One region of the Streptosporangium sp. 'caverna' genome, then DNA from elsewhere that is predicted to be linked to it. Evidence: predicted binding sites of a transcription regulator. Region 1 holds the regulator's gene; each other region holds the start of a gene.

Region 1 (5,138 bases):
TTCCGGCTGCGCGACTGGCTGCTGTCCCGCCAGCGTTTCTGGGGCTGCCCGATTCCGATCATCCACTGCGGCGACTGCGGCGAGGTCCCCGTCCCCGACGACCAGCTGCCCGTCACCCTGCCCGACCTGCGCGGCGAGGCACTGACCCCCAAGGGGGTCTCCCCGCTGGCCTCGGCCGAAGACTGGGTCAACGTCGACTGTCCCAAGTGCGGTGGCCCGGCCAAGCGCGACACCGACACGATGGACACCTTCGTCGACTCCTCCTGGTACTTCCTGCGTTACGTGGACCCCACCTACGAGGGCGGTCCGTTCGACGTGGAGAAGCTGCGCAAGTGGGGTCCGATCGACCAGTACGTCGGCGGCGTCGAGCACGCCGTGTTGCACCTGCTGTACTCGCGGTTCTTCACCAAGGTCCTGCACGACATGGGCATGGTCGACTTCGTCGAGCCCTTCACCCGCCTGCTGAACCAGGGACAGGTGATCAACCGGGGCAAGGCGATGTCCAAGTCGCTGGGCAACGGCGTGGACCTGGGCGAGCAGATCGACTCCTACGGCGTGGACGCGGTCAGGCTGACCGTGGTGTTCGCCGGCCCGCCCGAGGACGACATCGACTGGGCCGACCTCTCCCCGGCCGCGTCGCAGAAGTTCCTGGCCCGCGCGTTCCGTGTCATGACCGAGGCCGGCGCGGCGTCGGCTCCCGGCGCGGACTTCACCACCGGTGACCTGAGCCTGCGCAAGGTCGTCCACCGGACCATCGAAGAGGTCACCAGACTGATCGAGTCCCATCGCTTCAACGTCGCGGTGGCCCGCATGATGGAGCTGACGAGCGCGGCCCGCAAGGCCATCGACTCCGGTCCCGGCGCCTCTGACCCGGCGGTCAGGGAGGCCGCCGAGTCCCTGGCCGTCATGCTGTCGCTGGTCGCGCCGTACGCCGCGGAGGAGGGCTGGGAGCGGCTGGGGCACCCCGCCACGGTCGCCAAGGCCGGCTGGCCGGTGGCCGAGCCCGCCCTGCTGGTCCAGGACTCCGTCACCTGCGTCGTCCAGGTCGCCGGCAAGGTGCGCGACCGGCTGGAGGTCTCCCCGGAGATCTCCGACGCGGAGCTGGAGGTTCTGGCACTGGCCTCGGAGAAGATCCAGCCGTTCCTGTCCGGCGTGCCGCGCAAGGTCATCGTCCGCGCGCCCAAGCTGGTCAACATCGTCCCTTGATCTGATCTCCGGACGGACTCCGGAGATTTCCCGTGCCGCGTCACGCGGCGTCTCGCAGGGCGCGTGACGCGGCACGGGATGTCTGACGCCTCACGGCTCCGTCCGCCGGTCTGAGATCCCGACCGAAGGTGACCAGCCCGCCGTGCCGTCTTCGCCGTCGAATGCGGCGAGGTCGTGGCATGTCGGGCGGAGCACGCTGGCCCATCCTCGGTGCGTCGTCGTAAAGACTTCGCACCTCTTCGTGCCGTCCCCGCGTAGCCGGTCGCGAAAGGAGGAAGACATTCGCTGACAGAGGGATGGGACATGCGGATATCAGTATTCGGGATGGGCAACATGGGGCGGGCGCTGGCCCTGCGGTTGCTCGAACGCGGTCATGCGGTCACGGTCTGGAACCGGACTCCAGGCAAGGCGTCCGAGGTCGTCGACGCCGGCGCCGCGGAGGCCCCGTCGCCGGCCGAGGCCACGCGGGGGGCTGAGGCCGTACTGCTGTCGCTCGCCGACGATCAGGCGGTCCGTGATGTCATGACCCGGCTGGCCGATCTCGGATCGGATCCCGGCGGACCGGTCGTGGCCGACATGAGCACCGTCTCTCCGGACACGTCCCGCGCGCTGGTGAACCTGGCGCCGGGAGGCCGATTCGTGGCCGCACCCGTCGTCGGGGGCCCGCAGGCCGTCGTCGCGGGACAGGCCGTGGGCCTGGTGGGCGGTGAACGCGACCTCGTGGACCGGCTGAAGCCGATCTGGTCGGATGCCTTCACGGCGCGCTGGTACTACTGCGGCGGCGATCCCGGAGGCGCCCTGACGTACAAGCTCCTGAACAACTACCTGATGATGTCCGGTATCGCCGTTCTTGCGGAAGTGGTGGCCACGGGCCAGGCGGCCGAGCTCGACGAGGCGATCCTGCGGGACTTCCTCTTCGAGTGGCCGACGATCGCGCCCGCCCTGCACAACCGGCTCGACGACCTCATCGGGGGCGACCATCGCGGATGGTTCACGACGCCGCTCGGCGCCAAGGACGTGCGACTCCTCGCCGAGGTCGCGGAGGCGAAGGGCCTTGATCTGCCGATCGCCCGGCTGGTCGAACGGCGCTACGAGGAAGCCGCCGGGCGCGGCTGGAGTGACTCCGACATCACCGCGGTCGTGGAACTGCTCCGGGAGCAGCGTCGCTGAACGCCGGAGGGGAGCGAGGCGCGGCCCTGACCGGGCGGCCCCACTCCCCTCGGATGCGTCGTCTCAGAGCTTGCGCAGAACCGCCACGACCTTGCCCAGGACGGTGGCCTCGTCACCCGGGATCGGATCGTAGTTCGAGTTGTGCGGGACCAGCCAGACGTGGCCGTCCTTGCGCTTGAAGGTCTTGACCGTGGCCTCGCCGTCGATCATCGCCGCGACGACGTCGCCGTTGTCGGCCACGGGCTGCTGGCGCACGACCACCCAGTCGCCGTCGGCGATCGCCGCTTCGATCATCGAGTCGCCGGCCACCTGGAGCAGGAAGAGCGTGCCCTCGCCGACGAGCTGCTTGGGCAGGGCGAAGACGTCCTCGACGCTCTCCTCGGCGAGGATCGGGCCACCGGCGGCGATCCGGCCGACGAGCGGCACGTAGGCCGCGGTCGGGCGGTTGATCGGCGCCTCGTCGTCGCCGGCACTGGGATCCATCCACAGGGCGGGCTCGCCGGGAAGGCGCACCTCAAGAGCACGCGGGCGGTGTGGATCGCGGCGCAGGTAACCCTTGCGCTGCAACGCCGTCAACTGGTGCGACACGCTGGAGGTGCTGGTGAGCTGCACCGCCTCGCCGATCTCCCGCATGGACGGCGGATAGCCCCGCTGCTGCACGGAGTCACGGATAACCTCAAGGATCTTCCGCTGCCTGGGGGTGAGGCCAAGAGAGTCACGCCTACGTACCGCCAGGTCGCTGGTGGCCGAACCGTTCTCATCATGTTCGCTCATGCGATCTCCTCGCATCCCGGTCTGTATTGATTACGTCGCACACAGCGACCGTACCTCGACCGAAGATCATATTCAAACAATTGTTCGAATGTCCTCGAAATCGATGCCAGCGTGGTGTACAACATCGTACGGGAGTTCGATCGACATCGTGTTCGATTCGCCGATCTTTCTTCGACATGTGTTCGGCCAGGTCGAAGGGATGGGGGCCATTTTGAAGCCGACTGCGACGACGCTGCGATCCGTGCCGTCACCGAGATCCGCGACTCCACCGGAGTCCGCGAGAACACCGAGAACACCGAAAACGCCACCGCCCGCGAGGGTGCGGCGATCTCTGCCGCCGTCGGGCGCCGTGCCGGCCGTGCCGGCCGGGTCGTCGTCGAGGTCCGCGACGCCACTGAGGTCCGTGCCGAGGTCCGTTCCGGCGCCGGGATCCATGGCACCGCCGAGGTCCGTGCCGACGCCGGGATCCGCGACACCACTGAGATCTGCGACACCGTCGAAACCCGTGACGTCATCGAGATCCGTGCCGACGCCGCGGTCCGCGAGGACGTTGCGATCCGTGCCGCCACCAAGATCCTCGAAGGTGCCTCGATCAGCCGTGACGCCACGACCTGCGGTGACGTCACGATCTGCGAGGGCTCTGCGATCCGTGCCGGCGCCGCGAGCCCGGGCGGTGACGCCCCCGCGGCCGGGCCCGCGGGGCAATGCCCGGCGTCCTCACGCGCCGCTCCGCCTCACCCGGCGTGGGAGAATCGTGGTGGTGGCGGTGCTCGCACTGCTCACTCTGGGAGGGCTCTGGATCGGGGGCCGCATCGACGCCGCCTCGGCGGGCGAGCGGAGCGGTCACGAGGGCCTGCCCTGGGTCGTGGTGCACGAGGGCGACACGCTGCGGGAGATCGCGGACGCGGCGACGAGAGAGGTCGATCCCGGCAGGGTGGCTCGCCGGATCATGGATCTCAACGGACTGTCCGGCTCTGTGCCCCAGCCCGGGACGCGGCTCTACCTGCCCGATGGCCTGGCCCCCTGAGGGGACGGCCCAAGAGGTCTCCGAAGTTTCGTTCGAAAGATTGCCGGAAGGTCCGCGGTGAGCCGGGAGGCCGTTCGACGGACCTTCCGGGGGCGACACGCCGGGCGATGAGGGCTGATCAGCGACTTCGCTCCAAAGGGCCTTCCTAACTTGCGTTCATGGTCCGACACTCCTACCGTTGGACCACAACATCTAGTGGCTTCGGCGACATCCTTCACCATAGATTGTGTTTCCATTACCGCATCTCGACTATTCGAGGGGCGTGCGCAGGCGTCTCGGTCCGAGAGCCGCGAGGTGCATGAGGTGGATGAGCCGCTCGGCCGGTCAAGGAGGCGACCGCGTGCATTGTCCGTTCTGTCGTCACCCTGACACGCGGGTCATCGACAGCAGGTCCACCGAGGACGGCGGCGCCATCCGCCGCAGGCGCACGTGCCCGGAGTGCGGGCGCAGGTTCACCACGCAGGAGACGGTGCTGCTCATGGTGAGTAAGCGCAGCGGCGTGACCGAACCGTTCTTCAGGGACAAAGTGGTCGCCGGGGTCCGGCGGGCATGCCAGGGCAGGCCGGTCGGCGAGGATTCGCTGGCCCAGCTGGGCCAGCTGGTCGAGGAGAGCATCCGGGCGACCGGATGCGCGGAGATCGCCGCTCACGAGGTCGGGCTCGCGATCCTGGGTCCGCTCCGCGAACTGGACGAAGTGGCCTACCTACGGTTCGCCTCCGTCTATCGCGGATTCGAGACCCTGGCCGACTTCGAGGCGGAGATCGAGCAGTTGAGGACAGAGCGTTCCATCAAGCAGGACTGAATCAGACCCCGAGCGCCGGGGGACAGGGCGGCGCGTTGATGTATCCGACTCGAGGGCTCCGCAAGAGCCCCGGAAGGGGGAAGTCATGACGGAAACCGTCAGTGGCGCGGTTACACGTGGGGGCAAGCGAGTGCACAAGGGTTTGAGGATGAAGCGCAT
Region 2 (5,138 bases), 5.2 Mb from region 1:
GATGCCGAGCTCCAGGCTGGAGGTCGCGACCACGGCGGGCAGCCGCCCGGACTTGAGCGCCTCCTCGATCTGGGACCGCTCCTCCTTCGACACCGACCCGTGATGGGCTCGCACGATCTCCGGAATCACACCCTTGGCCGCCCCCGCCTGGGCCATCATCGCCGCCGGGGTGGAGATGGATGCCGGAGGGACGGGGAACCCCTTCGCCCAGTGCACCGGCTCCGCCGGCCCCGCCGTCTCGATCGGCTCCGCTTGACCGGTCGGCACCGCATATCCGGCTTGCCCGATCGGCCCTGTCGGTCCGGTCGACTCCGCCTGTCCGGTTTGTTCGGCCGACTCCATCGGCTCTGCCTGCCCGGCCTGTTCTGCCCACCCGGCTGGCCCTGCCTGTCCGGGCGGCATGGTCCGCCCGTTCGGCCCCACCTGCCCGGCCTGCTCCGGGTCGCCGGTCCGGCGCTCCCAGGCCAGCTCGTTGAGACGGGTGCAGAGCCGCTCGGCCTGCCGCCGGGAGTTGGCGAACACGATCGTCGAACGGTGGTTGCCGATCAGGTCGAACAGCCGCTCCTCGACATGCGGCCAGATGGACCGCCGGGCCGGGGGCTCGGCCGGCCACAGGTCGTCATCGGACCCGGTGGGGGAGGGGGGCGTGTCGAGCTCCGTCATGTCCTCGATCGGCACGATCACCTCGACCTCGATCATCTTCTCCGAGGGCGGCTGGACCACGGTCGCCGGGCGGGGGCCGCCGAGGAAGGCGGCCACCTCGCTCACCGGTCGCACGGTCGCCGACAGGCCGACACGCTGTGCGGGCCGGGCCAGCAGGGCGTCGAGCCGCTCCAGGCTGAGGGCCAGGTGCGCGCCGCGCTTGGTGGCCGCCACCGCGTGCACCTCGTCGATGATGACCGTCTCCACACCGCGCAGCGCCTCGCGGGCCTGACTGGTCAGCAGCAGGAACAGCGACTCGGGGGTGGTGATGAGGATGTCCGTGGGTTTGGCGGCGAACCGGCGCCGCTCCTCGGGAGAGGTGTCGCCCGACCGGATCGCCACCGAGATGTCCGGCACCGGGAGGCCGAGCCGCCGTGCGGTCTGCTTCAGCCCGGCCAGCGGCGCCCGGAGGTTGCGCTCGACGTCCACCGCCAGGGCTTTGAGCGGTGACACGTAGAGCACCCGGCACCGTCGTACGGGCTCGTCCTTCTTGGAGCGCTTTCGCCCATCCTTGATCTCCGCGGCGGGCGCGTCGGTGACGGAGGACTGCTCCGACGCCAGCCGGTCGAGTGACCACAGGAAGGCGGCCAGCGTCTTGCCGGATCCGGTGGGCGCGACCACCAGGGTGTTGTCGCCTCGGGCGATCGACGACCAGGCCCCCTCCTGGGCGGCGGTGGGCGCGGCGAAGGCCCCGGTGAACCAGTCTCTGGTCATCTGGGTGAAGTGACCGAGCGCCCCGTCACCACTCGCAGGCCCGTGGTCCGCCTTGCTCATCACGCGCCCCCCTTGTGCCGGCTCGACCGCTCCATCCGGGTCACGGCTCCATACTGCCTGCCCCCACCGACAGAATCCGCCACCGGCAGCCGGGCCGTACGAGGTGAGAGCACCGACGCGCCCGCGGTGAAGCCGGCACCGCCGTCGCTGGGTATGCATCCTTATAGCTGGATTTGCGCCCTTATAAACGGGCATTTCCCTATAAATCGCCGAAGGTTCGAGTCATCATGAGGTGGCCGCCGGGATAGGTTGGCCCTCTCCGGTCTCATAGCCAGAGGTTTGACGAACATACGACGTAGTGAACGGTGAGCTAACGGTGAGCATCGACTATCCGGCCATCGAGGCGGCACGCGAGCGGATCAAGGCAGAGCATCTGAGGGAGGATCGCCCGCAGAGCAGCGCGAGAGGCCTGCACCACTTCGCCCTGATCTCCTCAGACGTCGAGACGACGATCGCCTTCTATCAGGACCTCCTGGAGTTTCCCCTGACGGAGATCATCGAGAACCGCGACTACCAGGGGTCCAACCACTTCTTCTTCGACATCGGCAACGGCAACCTGCTGGCCTTCTTCGACTTTCCCGGCCTGGACCTCGGTCCCTACAAGGAGGTCCTCGGCGGGCTCCACCACATCGCCATCTCCGTGGAACCGGCGGCCTGGGAGCGACTGCGGGGCAAGCTGGAGGCCGCGGGCGTGCCGCACCAGGTCGAGAGCGGTGTCTCGATCTACTTCATGGACCCCGACGGAGCTCGCCTCGAACTGCTCGCCGACCCGCTCGGCGAGATGTACGGCTCCCGCGTTCTCTGACGCGACCCCGCCTTCTCCGACGTCTCGACGGGCTCTGGCGGGCGTTCCGAAAGGTTCTGGCGGCCCGGCGGGGTTTCGATCGCATCCGTCGCGGGCGGCGGTTCCATGCTCGCTGGGACCCATACTTGGGGTATGCGCCTGTCGGAGTTCTGGAAGCGGATGAAGCTGCACTTCGGCGATCCGTACGCTGAGTCGTGGGCTCGCGACTATGTCATCGCCGACCTGGGCGGACGGACCGCGTTCCAGGCACTGGCCGACGGCGTCGCGGCCAAGGAGGTCTGGCACGCGGTGTGCGGGGTGACCGACGTCTCCCCCAGGTTGCGCTGAGGGACGACACCAAGATTTACCGGGTCGGATACGGCGTTGTGCGGTGCGGTGGCTTGCCGGCTCGGATGCGCTGAGACCGCGCGCCGGATGGGTTCCCGTCCGGTTGCGCCAGGGCCGGCGCCGGGGGTCTTCCGCTCGGTTGCGTCAAGGGTGTGCCGAGCGGTTTCCAAACTCGGCCAGGGTCGAGGGGGCTCCCGCTCGGTTGCGCCAAGGGTGTGCCGAGCGGTTTTCGAGCCCGGCCGCGTCAGGAGCCGACGGTGAAGGGTCCCCGGCCCGGTTGCGCTAGGGATTGGCGCCGAGCAGCTTTCCGACCGAGTCGGCCACGTGAGCGGGATCGTCGGCGCTCTCCTGACCGGCCGGCGACCACAGAAACAGCCAGCCGTCCCTGGCCGGGGTGGCGAAGACGATCGTCTGTCTCCCACTGCCCGGATGCCACACCCAGAGCACGGGATCGTCGCCCCCGAGCATGCGGCTGACCAGCCCTCGCTCGGGCAGTTCGGCGGCCAGGGACTCAAGATGGGCTAGGCGTTGCTGCGTAAACGCGCTGGGCACTTAGGGCACCTCGGGATCCTTTGCCTTCAGGATCACCCCAGGTCAGCTCGGTGACAACAGGTCCGGCGGAATTCCCAGGAATGTCGCTTCCAGGACGGGGCTCGCCGCCTCCTGCGCGGGGCTTGCTGTTGTTTGCTGTGACTTGCTGTGGGTTTTGCCGTGGCTTGTGTCCGGGCTTGCGTGGCTTGGATCGCCCCGGAAACCCCGCCCTGCGCCCCCTGGGAACACGTGATGCCATTGGGCTACGATCGAACAGTCGTTCGGCTATATTGAACATGCCGTCGCTCGTGGCGTGCCCTTCCAAAAATGTCGGTGGCACCCCGTAGCTTTCTGGCAACCGATTCAACCCGCAACCCTCCAGGGGGCTTCCATGGCAGCTAACGACCGCGAGAAGGCGCTCGAGACCGCGCTCGCTCAGATCGAGCGTCAGTTTGGCAAGGGCTCCGTCATGCGACTGGGCGATGAGGTCCGTGCGCCCATCGAGGTGATCCCGACCGGTTCCATCGCGCTCGACATCGCCCTCGGCATCGGCGGATTCCCGCGCGGTCGTGTCGTCGAGGTCTACGGCCCCGAGTCCTCCGGCAAGACGACGGTCGCCCTGCACGCGGTGGCCAACGCCCAGCGCGGAGGCGGCATCGCCGCGTTCATCGACGCCGAGCACGCGCTCGACCCCGAATACGCTCAGAAGCTCGGCGTCGACACCGACGCGCTGCTCGTCTCCCAGCCCGACACCGGAGAGCAGGCGCTGGAGATCGCCGACATGCTGATCCGGTCCGGTGCCGTTGACCTGCTGGTCATCGACTCGGTCGCGGCGCTGGTGCCCAAGGCCGAGATCGAGGGCGAGATGGGCGACAGCCACGTCGGCCTCCAGGCTCGTCTGATGTCCCAGGCGCTGCGCAAGATCGCCGGTGCGCTCAACAACACCAACACCACCGCGATCTTCATCAACCAGCTCCGAGAGAAGATCGGCGTCATGTTCGGCTCGCCCGAGACCACGACCGGTGGAAAGGCGCTGAAGTTCTACGCCTCGGTCCGTCTTGACATCCGCCGCATCGAGACGCTGAAGGACGGCACCGAGGCGGTCGGCAACCGCACCCGAGTGAAGGTCGTCAAGAACAAGATGGCCCCGCCCTTCCGGGTGGCCGACTTCGACATCCTTTACGGTGTCGGCATCTCCCGCGAGGGTGGCCTGATCGACATGGGTGTCGAGCAGGGCTTCGTCCGTAAGTCCGGCGCCTGGTACACCTACGAGGGCGACCAGCTCGGCCAGGGCAAGGAGAACGCCCGCACCTTCCTGAAGAGCCACCCCGACATGGCCAACGAGATCGAGAAGAAGATCAAGGAGAAGCTGGGCGTCGGCCCCCGCGTCGACACTCCGGCCACTCCGCCGCCCGCCGCTCCGGCTCCGGCCGCCACATCCGGTCGTGGCGCCAAGGCAGCCGCCTCCAAGCCGCTGGTTGACGTCAAGCCGGGTGACGTCTGATCTGAGCTGATAAACGATGATGGGACCTGACTCCGGTCCGGCCGACGCGGCCGGGCCGAGAGACTGGGGCGCCTGGCCCGACGTTCCGGAGGCCGGTTCCTCCGGGGCGAGCAGGCGAGGAAGCGGACGGTCGCGGCGTTCGCGCAGAGATCAGCCGGGCGCCTGGGAGGGATTCACCGGCGGCAAGGACGCGGGCGGCAGAAAGCGGTCGCGAGGCGACTCTCAGGGGATCGTTCCCGACGGGCCGGACGAGGGATCACCGGCGAGCCGGGGGCCCGCCGCCGATCCGCAGGCGGTGGCACGAGGGATCTGCCTGCGACTGCTGACCATGGCGCCGCGCACCCGGGCTCAACTCGCGGAGGCACTGCGCAAGCGTGAGGTGCCCGAGGAGGCGGCCGAGGCCGTGCTTGAGCGGTTCTCCGAGGTCGGGCTCATCGATGACGAGGCTTTCGCCGCCGCATGGGTGAGTTCGCGCCATGCCGGGAGAGGCCTCGC
Region 3 (5,138 bases), 680 kb from region 1:
TCGACGACATGGCCGATCTGCGTGACTTCCAGGCTCCCTACGCCCGGCCGGCCTCCGAGGTCGGCGACTGGAGAGGCGAGGGAGACCGCATCGGGCTCTGCGAGGTCGTCGAACGGGTCAGGCCGACCATGCTGCTCGGCACCTCCACCGTCCACGGCGCCTTCACCGAGAAGATCGTGCGCGCCATGGCCGCCGGTGCCGACAGGCCGATCATCTTCCCGATCTCCAACCCGACGGGGCGGATCGAGGCGATGCCGGCCGATCTGATCCGATGGACCGACGGCCGCGCCCTGATCGCCACCGGCATCCCGATCGACCCCATCACCTACAACGGCGTCACCTACGTCATCGGCCAGGCCAACAACGCCCTGCTGTATCCGGGGCTGGGGCTGGGCACGATCGTCTCGAGAGCGCGCCGGGTCAGCGACGGCATGCTCCAGGCCGCCGCCGAGGCGGTCGGCGGACTGGTGGACGTCTCGACGCCGGGCGCGTCGCTGCTGCCCCAGGTGGACAACCTCAGGGAGGTCTCGGCCACGGTCGCGGTCGCGGTCGCCAGGCAGGCCGCCCAGGAGAACCTGGCCCGCGTCGACCTGCACGACCCCGTCCAGCAGGTCCAGGACGCCATGTGGCAGCCGGAGTACCGGCCGGTCCGGGCGGCCTGACATGGCCGCCCACCAGGGACAGAAGACCCCGCCCAGGATCCTGGATCTGCCGATCGGGCTGAAGGCCTCCGGCACGCGCACCGAGAGCGACTCCCTCGGCGAGATCCAGGTGCCGGCCGACCACTACTGGGGCGCGCAGACCCAGCGGTCGCTGATCCACTTCAACATCGGCGACGACCGCATGCCGAAGGCCGTCTACCACGCCTACGGTTTCATCAAGAAGGCCGCGGCGAACGTCAACGGACAGGCCGGCCGCCTTCCCCGGTGGAAGGCCGACCTGATCAGCCGGGTCGCGGACGAGGTCATCAGCGGTGATCTGAACACCGAGTTCCCGCTGTACGTCTGGCAGACCGGCTCCGGCACGCAGTCGAACATGAACGTCAACGAGGTGATCTCCAACCGGGCGATCCAGCTGGTCGGCGGCCGGCTGGGCAGCAAGGAGCCCATCCACCCCAACGACCACGTGAACATGGGGCAGTCGTCCAACGACACGTTCGTCACCGCCATGCACATCGCCGCGGTGCGGGCGATCGACAGCCGGCTGCTGCCTGCGCTGGCGCGGCTGCGGGACTCCGCGGCGGCCAAGAGCCGTGAGTGGGAGCACGTGGTCAAGATCGGCCGTACCCATCTGGAGGACGCCACCCCGCTGACGGTCGGCCAGGAATGGTCGGGCTACGTCGCCCAGCTCCAGGACGCCGCCGACCACCTTGAGCAGACCCTCGCCGGGCTGTACCGGCTGGCGATCGGCGGGACGGCGGTCGGCACCGAGCTGAACGCGCCGCCGGGGTTCGGGGACGAGGTCGCCGCGCGGATCGCCGATCTCACCGGGTATCCCTTCGTCAGCGCACCCAACAAGTTCGCCGCCCAGGCCTCGTGCGACGCGCTGGTCCGCGTCTCCTCGGCGCTGCGCACCCTGGCGGTGTCGCTGTTCAAGTTCGCCAACGACATGCGCTGGCTCGGATCGGGGCCCCGTACGGGCCTGCACGAGCTGATCCTGCCGTCCAACGAGCCGGGTTCCTCGATCATGCCGGGCAAGGTCAACCCGACCCAGGCGGAGGCGATGCTGATGGTCGCCATCCAGGTGATCGGCGACGACAGCGCGGTCTCGATGGCCGGTGCGGAGGGCAACTTCGAGCTCAACGCCTTCCGCCCGGTCATCATCAACAACGTCCTGCACTCGGCGCGGATCCTGTCGGACATGATGGACCACTTCCGCATCTACCTCGTCGAGGGCGTCCGGCTCAACACCGCGAAGCTGCGGGACAACATCGACCGGTCCGTCATGATGGTGACCGCGCTCAGCCCCGTCATCGGCTACGACAAGGCCGCCCGGATCGCCCACCGGGCGCTCGACGAGGACCTCACGCTCAGGGAGGCCGCCCTCAGGTCAGGTGTCGGCCAGGACCTGTACGACAGGGTCGTCGACCCCGAACGCCTCACCCGGCCCGGCGTGGCCGGCGCCGCCGAAACCGCGAAGGCCGGCGCGGAGTAGGCATCGAACCCGGCCCAGAAGAAGATCGTCCAGAGGTCCTGTCTCCACGGGGGGGGGTTGGGGGGGGCGGTGAACCGCCACTGCCGAGGGTGGGATGCGGGGGCGGTTTGCGTTCCGGATCTGGGGGCATGCTGGGGCCGGTGAAGCGAACAGAGGTTCGAGGGGGGATTCGGCATGAGTAACGGACCGGTGGAGAAGAACCCGGAGGAGTGGACGACGGGAGACGAGCCGATGACCGCGCCGCAGGAGTCATACCTGCAGACGCTCGCGCGGGAAGCGGGTGTGGACGTGCCGGAGGGCCTCACCAAGGCCCAGGCGTCCCAGCTGATCGACGAGTTGCAAAATCGAAGTGAGCGACTCCACCCGATCGACGAGGGCGGCGTGACCTGAGTCCGGCGATCGCCTGAGACGCCCCTACCGGCTCTCGGAACCCTCCGAGAGCCGGGCACGTCAGTGGCGGAAGCGGACCCGAAGCGGACTCACGGACGGACCGGCCGGGCCGGGCCATGCGATCCCACGGGGAACAACGGCCTCGGCGACGGAATCAGCGGGTCTCCGGACGGGTTGCAGCCACGTGTGAAGGTTGAAATTTACTCAGACGTGGTCTGTCCCTGGTGCTACATCGGCCACGCGCGCTTCGCCCGTGCCGTCGAGCGTTACCGGGCCAAGGGTGGCGAGGTGGAGGTCGAGTTCCGGCCGTTCCAGCTCGCGCCGGATGCGGAGTCCAACGGGGAGCTCACGCTCAAATGGGCGGCGGAGAAGTTCGGCGGGTCCGAGCGGGCCGCGCAGATGTTCGGGAGGGTGACCGAGGTCGCCACCGAGGACGGTCTGGTGCTGGACTTCGATCGCTCGATCCAGGCCAACACCTTTGACGCGCACCGCCTCATCCGGCTCGCGGGTGAGCAGGGCAAGGGGGAGGAGGCGCTCTACGCGCTCTTCCGGGCCCACTTCACCGACGGCCTCGACGTCGGCTCGCGTGAGGCCCTCTCCAAGCTGGCCACCGAGCTCGGCGTGCGGGCGGACCTCGAGGGAGAGGACGGCGCGGCCGCGGTGAAGGAGGAGCTGGCCCACGCCCGCGCCCTCGGAGTCAGCTCGGTGCCGCTGTTCCTGTTCGAGGGCCAGTTCGCCGTCTCCGGCGCCCAGCCCGAGGACACCCTGCTCGCCGCACTCGAAGAGGTCGCCGAGCGCACCGGTCAGAGCCCGGCGGCCCGGGCCGTCAAGGCCGCCGCATCCGGCGGGGACGCCTGCGACGACGAGGGATACTGCGCCGTCTGACCCAGGGTTCCCGCAGGGTCACCTGTTCCGCGCCGTCCGACGGCGCCGGGCCGCGAGATCGCCCGTTCCGCGCCGTCCGACGGCGCCGGGCCGGTGGGAATGGCGGGTGGGAAGACCACCCGCCATTCCGCTCGTGGGTCCGGCCGGGTGGGAGGTCAGGTGGAGAGGCCGAGGTCGCCGGAGCGGTAGTGACGGCGGCAGAGGACCTGGTAGCGGATCGGGTCGGCGCCGGTGTCGCCGATGACCACCTGTTCGCCGGTGCGCACCAGGTCGCCGCCGACCACCCGGGCGTTCAGGCGTCCGGGACGCCCGCACCAGCACAGAACCTCCACCTGGAGGCGGTTGATCTCGTCGGCCAGCTCGAACAGGCGCTGGGCCGCCGGGAACATCTGCGAGCGGAAGTCCGAGGCCAGGCCGAAGGCGTAGACGTCGATGCCGAAGTCGTCTGTGAGGTCGGCGAGCTGCTCGATCTGGGCGACCGTGTAGAAGCACGCCTCGTCGCAGATCACGTAGTCGATGCGCTCGTGCGCACGGACCAGGGCCACCAGATCCAGGTCGTCGACGACCTCGACGGCCTCGCTGCCCAGCCCTATACGGCTGGTGACCTGGGGTCCGCCGGAGCGATCGTGCTTGGTCAGCACCAGGCCGCGCCGACCCTGGCGGCCGTGGTTGTAATTCATCTGAAGGGCCAGCGTGGACTTGCCGCAGTCCATTGGGCCGAAGTAGAAGCGCAGTACTCCATCCCTGGAGCCGACGGGAACAGCGGAGAGCGCAGACAATTCGGTCACAGGATGCCAGCCTAGTGGGTCTGGTGGGACTGTTTGGGCAGACGGTGCGCTGGTAGAAGTGTGTGATACGAGCAGACATAGCTTGACTTGGCTTGATTATGAAAAGCGTGGGAGATTCGTTTTGGCCTATCAAAGTGGGAGAATCTGTGACGACCACCAATAACTCTGCTCCACCTCTAGGCAAGATCCCAGCCACTACAACCTCCGGTCCCTCCACCGCGGAGACCTCGGAGATGCCCACGGCGCTTGCGGCGATGATGACCGAGGACGAGGCCGTCGCCGCCCAGGCCGAGGCGGCTCGCTGGCGGTACGGGTTCTTCGTCGTGGTCACGGGACTCGTGGTCATCCTGATCGGGTTCGTGGTGATCGCACTGCGCAGCAATGACACGAGCGCCGCGTTCGCCGGCCTCGTCGGGGTGTCGGGTGCGATCATCGGCGCCTACTTCGGCGTGCAGGTCGGCCAGTCCGGCAAGGACCGGGTCGAGTCCGAGCTGCGCCGTACGAACGAGATCGCCATCCGGCTCGCCGCGAAGATTCACGCGCACGACGCCGACGCGGTGATCAACTCCACCATGGGTCCCCGCCGCCGCTGAGACCACCCGGGCTGACGCCCGAAACGACGGCCACCACAGATCTCCGAACATCTGTCGTACTCGGAGCATCGCGCGGTGGCCGTTCCATGTCCTCCCCTCGACGCGACCTTCTCCCCGTGGAGTGGCCGCCGTTGGAATCCCCGCCCTGAGGGGCCCCGCCGGCCGATTCCCATCGGGCCACGTCCGGTGTCGCGGTCCGGCGTCGAACGCGTGGGTCGAGAAGATCCACAACGAATCGGCCGGCGGAGTCCTTCAGACGGGGGAGGACGTCGGCCGACGTCGACCAACACTGCCCAAGGACCAGACGAAGCTTCGGCAGGGTCCGCCG

The links. The regulator LexA, encoded in region 1, represses DNA repair genes until DNA is damaged. The targets are predictions, from matches to a motif close to TCGAACANNTGTTCGA.
Region 2: the regulator LexA is predicted to act here: its motif matches at 3,409-3,424, upstream of recA (recombinase RecA).
Region 3: the regulator LexA is predicted to act here: its motif matches at 2,300-2,315, upstream of DKM19_RS32395 (DUF3072 domain-containing protein).

The regions. Positions count from the first base shown of each region.
Region 1 is NZ_CP029711.1:8,093,216-8,098,353, reverse strand. It holds gene leuS (leucine--tRNA ligase) at 1-1,206, shown strand, start outside; gene DKM19_RS34825 (NAD(P)-dependent oxidoreductase) at 1,510-2,376, shown strand; gene lexA (transcriptional repressor LexA) at 2,440-3,150, opposite strand; gene DKM19_RS50050 (hypothetical protein) at 3,223-3,855, opposite strand; gene DKM19_RS50045 (LysM peptidoglycan-binding domain-containing protein) at 3,911-4,177, shown strand; gene nrdR (transcriptional regulator NrdR) at 4,518-4,979, shown strand; gene DKM19_RS34805 (vitamin B12-dependent ribonucleotide reductase) at 5,065-5,138, shown strand, end outside.
Region 2 is NZ_CP029711.1:1,997,225-2,002,362, forward strand. It holds gene DKM19_RS51545 (DEAD/DEAH box helicase) at 1-1,476, opposite strand, end outside; gene DKM19_RS08895 (VOC family protein) at 1,793-2,281, shown strand; gene DKM19_RS08900 (DUF3046 domain-containing protein) at 2,414-2,608, shown strand; gene DKM19_RS08905 (hypothetical protein) at 2,891-3,160, opposite strand; gene recA (recombinase RecA) at 3,531-4,643, shown strand; gene recX (recombination regulator RecX) at 4,660-5,138, shown strand, end outside.
Region 3 is NZ_CP029711.1:7,413,723-7,418,860, reverse strand. It holds gene DKM19_RS32405 (NAD-dependent malic enzyme) at 1-662, shown strand, start outside; gene fumC (class II fumarate hydratase) at 664-2,154, shown strand; gene DKM19_RS32395 (DUF3072 domain-containing protein) at 2,329-2,544, shown strand; gene DKM19_RS32390 (DsbA family protein) at 2,731-3,429, shown strand; gene DKM19_RS32385 (thymidine kinase) at 3,585-4,217, opposite strand; gene DKM19_RS32380 (hypothetical protein) at 4,451-4,810, shown strand.